DNA from 2 places in the Metabacillus sediminilitoris genome. Region 1 is predicted to be linked to the other one. Evidence: riboswitches for the same ligand, from Rfam matches in the RefSeq annotation. Region 1 holds a riboswitch; the other holds the start of a gene.

Region 1 (3,219 bases):
CCACTTTTTCTCGTTGCTGCTGCTTTCCATGGACCTCCATAATATGTTTTATCCAAATGAATATGCATATCTTTAAAGGATGGAAGCAGGAGCATTCCTTTTGCGTCATAGCAATCAATATTTCTTTTATAATCTGCCTTTGTATCTAGTATTTTAGTAATTTTACCTTTATCAATTTGAATATTACGTAATACACTTTCGGTTGCAACTACCTCACCATTTTCAAACTTATATCCACTTTCCAGTCGAACATTCAATAACATATAGGAGCTGTTTTTTGAGGGTTTCTTGCTGTGATGTTTATTACTTTTTTCTCCTGCACTAGCTGTTTCTGGAGCGATTAAACCCATCGTACCAGTTACACCTAAAATAGCGGAAGCGCTTCCAATTTTACAAGCATTTCCTAAAAATTTTCTGCGAGACAAACCTATGTTTTCTTGATTCATCTGGAAAATCCTCCTCTTATAAACTTGTATGATAGAATGATCATGATAAAAATGATAGAAACTATTGGTCGAAAAATTTTTCTCTTGTTTTAAATGAATTTACATACAAGAAAAATCTGGTAGTAGTTTGGATCTTATTAAGCATTTTAGATTGAAAATCAAACTTATAGCCCATCCTTTAACATAATCACTCCTTGTAAACAATTATAAGGAGTATTAAGGTAAATTGCAATAAAACTTGCATTTTTTTAAGTTAAATTAAGTTTTTTTGTAGTAGGCTGAATACTTAATTAGTATTTGGTAATAGGGGATCATTACTTAAAAGTATCGAAACTGTTTTTTAAGCCCTGTATTATCAAGGTATTATAAGGTGTGTATCTTAAAAGGAGTCCGTATTCTTGGAACAATTGAGGGACACGATAAATACTCCATTATGGTTAAATCTAATGGAAAACAGCAGACTCTTTATAAACATTCTATATTTACAATTGTTAGATAGGGCAGACTCTGTCTTATTTTAATACTTTAATATTGTTGTATAAGCGATATTAAATTGCTTAAGGAAAAAGCACCAAGATAAATATGCTAGCAACTGCTTGTGATTTTCCTAAGAATAAAAGATAAAAAACACAAGAAGTGAACCCCTTTCATTAGAGAGCTGGAGGACTGGCCTTATGAAGCCCGGCAACCATTCAACAACTTTGTTGAAAAGGTGCTAATTCCTGCAAAGCATATTGTTTGACAAATAAGAGAGGTCTTTTGTTTTTGGTAAGGTATAAGCTAAAAGCTAAAAGATTGTCAAGCTTCAATACTTTTTATATAAAAATTTCATACAAAATACGGTGATGGTTGAAGCGGCAGAACAAACGAGAGAAAAGTTGTTCGTGAAAAAGGGATAATAACATAGGTAAGTAAGATATTATGTTAAGCTAAAAACGAGATCTTTTACCAGATCTCGTTTTATATTTTGATTGTCTCTAGTTTGCCTAAGAGGACACAGACTCTTCATATTTACAAATCGTCTGTTGACAACAAGATGTATTAAAACTAACATTAGAGTTGATTTCAGTTGAAATTTTTTAGGTTTATTACAGTAAAAGTCGTAAAGGTTACTTAAATTTTCTATTTTTAGATTAACTTTAAAAATATTATATATCTTGGAAATAGGTGCGAGTTAAAGCATTAAAAAGCTTTATCAGCTTAAAAGGGAAGTCGGTTAAACTCCGGCACGGACCCGCCACTGTAATGGGTATCAGTATGAAATGCTGATTAGTTTCAGAAAAACCACTGGGTTGTACCTGGGAAGGTCTGAACGTTATGCCCTTAGTCAGGAGACCTGCCTATTTTAACATCGCTGTTAGACCTACGGGATTTTAGGGAGGTGGTTAGGATGCTGATAACCAATTGTCTGAATCCATCTCTATATCTAATCGATGATATTGAAATGTTCAGTGATTCCCTTTATTTATCAAAAGAAGCATTTCTGACCTCATGAGCCGGTCAGAAATGCTTTTTTTATTTTTTTACATAACAATGGAGGTTTTCGATATGGTAAAAAACAGTCATCAAAAATACGCCTTAGTTTTTTGGATGGTTTTCTGTAGTCTCATTCTCTCTCTAGCTGGATGCGCGGGAGTGGAAAAGGAAGGAGCTGTAGTTACAGCATCTGACAAGAAAGTAACTCTGGCTTTTCCATGGAGTCCGCAAAGCCTTGACCCACATGGCAGTGATAGTTGGGAAATTATGCGTTCAGGTATGGGGGAAACATTGGTGAAGTTAAATGAAGAATTGAAGCCCACTCCCTGGCTGGCGAAAGAATGGAAGCAAGAAAATGAAACGACATGGGTATTCAAGTTGGAGGACAATGTAAGTTTCCATAACGGGAAAGCAATGGACGCAGCCAGTGTGAAAGAATCATTGCTTAGGTCTTTAAAGAAGGATCAAAAAGCGAAGGATTTATTACAAGTAGAATCAATGGAAGTACTTTCAGAAAACGAATTAAAAATTGTAACGAAACAACCGAATGCGGCTTTGATCGCACATTTAGCCGATCCGTCTACCATCATTGCTGATGTAACGACCATCAAAGATAAAAATAACGATCCTGCGTTTACCGGATCGTTTAAATTTAAACAGTTTAACAAAGATGAATCCCTTGTTGTAGAGAGATATGAAGATTATTGGGGGAAAGAAGCGTTACTGTCAGAAGTAACAATCAAATTTATACCAGATGGAAATACACGATTAATGGCACTGCAATCCGGGGATGTTGACGCTGCAACTGATATTCCTATTGATAATATAACTTTGTTGGAGAAGGACGAGAAATTTGATGTATTCACGGCCCCATCACTTCGGACCCATATGTTGCTTTTTAATATGAGTTCCCCTCTATTTAAGGATGTGGCTCTTCGAAAAGTCATTGATATGTCCATTCCACGTGCAGATATTGTCAAATCGATTATGATGGATCAAGGTACGGAAGCAAAGAGCCCATTCCCAGAAATATTGCCATTCGGTAAAGTGGAGAAGGAAAAAGCAACAGAGTCGATTGAACAATTAATGAAACAGAGAGGGTGGAAGAAAAACGCAGATGCAATGTGGGAAAAGCAAGGGAAACCATTTGAAGTGACGCTGTTAACCTTTCCACAACGACCAGAATTAACCGTCATGGCGGAAACGATTCAAAGTGAATTATTAAATGAAGGGATCAAAGTCAACATTCGTCAGGTGGAGAATATCGATGAGGTGCTAGCAAATGATGATTGGGATT
Region 2 (3,219 bases), 1.5 Mb from region 1:
CCCGAGTAAAATCGAAAGGACAACTAATTCTTACAACTGCCTCCTCATCTTTTGCTGTAAATCTTTTAACTGGTGAACAATATTTATCAATCCTTATCCCTGGTCAATCTTTTAAGGGCTTGTATGACAAAATGAACATTGATCGAAAATATATGTCACGAACGCTTGAAGATGCGGGTACTTTAATTAATCCATTAATACCTTGGGGTGTCAGCGGTGCCTTTTTTGCCCAAACACTCGGAGTTCCTGTTCTCTCATACTTACCATTCGTATTCTTTTTATATTTATCACCACTTTTTTCGATTTTGTTTGGTTTTTTAAGTAATAAAAAAACTCAAGCATAATAAAAAGGCCATTTAATATGAAAGAAAAAGCAGTCTAAATCATCACTTGGTTTTAGAACTGCTTTTTTACATTCTATTTTAATGATTTCTCATTTGCGTTCCTCACCTTAGTAAAACCTATGAATAATCAATACTAGAAAAATCAGCCACTTCCATCCTTTTCATGTATAATTAGGATAAAAGGTGATTTGCATGCTTACTAGATTATTCGGTAACAAATATCATAATTTTTGGACATGGTTCATCAAACACTCGGACGAATTTTTTCATCTAGATGAAAATAATGTTGAACCCTTATTTAAGAGTCTTAGTAAACAGCTAGCAAAGATTAATCGAGATTTAACATTTGAATTTAGTGTTGAATTAATAGATGGAAAACGTGAATTTATCATAAGTGCTGATGGTATTTATTCAACCTTCCCAGATGTAATTAACCTTGTGGAAGCAGCTCCTAAGCTAGACCATTTTATCATTACTGCTTTTCGTCAAAGAGGGAAGGAATTCACGATTCAATATAATGAGGTTGAATTAGATCCAGCTGATATATTTTTTTCATATGAAGCTTACAGTGGTGATCAAATTGATATCGTTCTGTACATAAAGGGCTACACAGATAACCAAGATTTGGATGGAGCTGTATTTATCCTTCTGGATACCTTAATTGGCGAGTATGATGTTGCTACTAAAATTAGACATATTGATTTTCTACCTTTCGAAGAAAATCTTACGATTAAACCAATTCTAGAACTACCTGATATAGTTGATCATATCTAATTTGTTAGAAGTCTCCTAGAGACAGGGGGCTTCTTTTCATATGCCTATCGATATTTTTCGACAATTAAAAAGTATTGGTTGCTTAATTTGCAAGTCTGCTATATCATGTATATAGAATATAGTTACTACATATTGATAAATTCATACTTTTTAAAACTATATATTGTATTTAGCGAGTAAGAGGTGCCAATTTGGCTAAAAGGGAATCTGGTGTAATTCCAGAACTGTCCCCGCAACTGTAAGTGTGACGAACTGAGAAAACCACTGTACATCAAGTATGGGAAGGACTCATAGTAGGATGACCATAAGTCAGGAGACCTGCCTTAAACTTGCCAAAGTTTCAATTTCTTCGGGGACTGAGAAGATGGAACGATAGAAAGTCACCATGGGTTATTACTCTCCTATTCTTCTTATCTGTCGTTTTATCTCCTTTTCCCGAGAATCAAAACGAATAGTTGGAGGAATTATTATGAGTACAACTGCTACACCTATAATCATTGATGATAATCAAGAACAAGAAGCATTTGACACGAACAAACTTACATCATTTATTAAAAACATACATCAGCTTTTCCCTTCACTTCAAATAGACGATTATTTAATTCGAATCGAAAACACTATTCTCCAAAGGGATTCGTATACGTCTGAACAACTCACAAATTTACTGATATTAGAAGGTTTAGCAAATATTAATGAACATGAGCCTGAATGGACTTACTTTTGCGCTCAAATTTACTTATCAAAGCTTTATAAAGAAGCGGCTAAAAATCGAGGTTATGACAAAGAGCATAAATATGGAAGCTTCACACATCTTATTAAAACGCTTGTTTCAAAGGGTCTTTACCATTCAAAACTTCTAGAGCAGTATTCAAGAGAGGAAATTGATCAGATAGGCACCTTTATTCAACCGGAAAATGACCGACTGTTTACATATATTGGTCTTCGCACATTAGCAGATCGCTATTTAACACGCGATTTTTCAAAGAAAATCTATGAGCTTCCACAAGAACGGTTTTTAATCATTGCGATGACATTGATGGCTGGCGAGACGAAAGAACATCGACTAGAGCTTATCAAACAAGCTTACTGGGCAATGAGTAATCTTTATATGACAGTAGCAACCCCGACACTATCAAATGCTGGCAAGCCTATTGGACAATTATCCAGCTGTTTCATTGATACGATTGATGATAGTTTACAAGGAATTTTTGATAGTAATACGGATATTGCTAATTTATCTAAATCGGGCGGCGGGATAGGCGCGTACCTTGGAAAAATTCGCAGCCGCGGCAGTGATATTAAAGGTTTTAAAGGTGTTTCATCTGGCGTCATTCCATGGATGAAACAACTCAACAACACAGCAGTCAGCGTTGATCAACTAGGCCAGCGTAAAGGTGCGATTGCCGTATACTTAGATGTTTGGCACAAAGATATCTTCTCTTTCCTAGATGCCAAGCTAAACAATGGTGACGAACGGATGCGTACACATGACTTATTTACAGGTGTTTGCATACCAGATGTTTTTATGGAGCAGGTTGAAGCTCGTGGCGATTGGTATCTCTTTGATCCACATGAAGTCCGCAAAGTGATGGGATATAGCATCGAGGACTTCTACGATGAAGAAAAAGGAAATGGCAGCTTCCGTGAAAAGTACTGGGAGTGCGTTAACAATGAATCACTAACAAAAGAAAAAGTTCCAGCAATTGAAATGATGAAACGTATCATGATTAGCCAATTGGAAGCTGGTACACCATATATGTTTTATCGTGATGAAGTAAATAGACAAAATGCAAACTCACATCAAGGCATGATTTACTGCAGTAATCTCTGCACGGAAATTACGCAAAATCAGAGCCCGACTACTGTTGAAGAGCAATACACAGAGGATGGAAAAATTATTACAGTAAAAACACCAGGTGATTTTGTTGTCTGTAACCTCTCTTCTATTAACCTTGCAAAAGCAGTAATGGATGATGTATTAGAAAAACTCATTCCGATTCAAGTAAGAATGCTAGACAATGTTATTGATTTAAATACAATTCCTGTGCTTCAAGCAAAATTAACAAATGAGAAATACCGCGCAATCGGTCTTGGCACATTT

What was found. Region 1 has a riboswitch for cobalamin ahead of GMB29_RS10820 (ABC transporter substrate-binding protein). Riboswitches for the same ligand answer to the same signal wherever they lie in the genome.
Region 2: linked by a shared signal. The riboswitch ahead of GMB29_RS03995 (ribonucleoside-diphosphate reductase subunit alpha) and the one ahead of GMB29_RS10820 (ABC transporter substrate-binding protein) in region 1 are both predicted to bind cobalamin.

The regions. Positions count from the first base shown of each region.
Region 1 covers NZ_CP046266.1:2,281,388-2,284,606, forward strand. Annotated here, with positions in the region: gene GMB29_RS10810 (amidohydrolase) at 1-446, opposite strand, end outside; gene GMB29_RS10815 (RNA chaperone Hfq) at 817-945, shown strand; SAM riboswitch class I at 1,091-1,198, shown strand; cobalamin riboswitch at 1,595-1,804, shown strand; gene GMB29_RS10820 (ABC transporter substrate-binding protein) at 1,995-3,219, shown strand, end outside.
Region 2 covers NZ_CP046266.1:766,796-770,014, reverse strand. Annotated here, with positions in the region: gene nhaC (Na+/H+ antiporter NhaC) at 1-344, shown strand, start outside; gene GMB29_RS04000 (hypothetical protein) at 537-1,118, shown strand; cobalamin riboswitch at 1,283-1,458, shown strand; gene GMB29_RS03995 (ribonucleoside-diphosphate reductase subunit alpha) at 1,588-3,219, shown strand, end outside.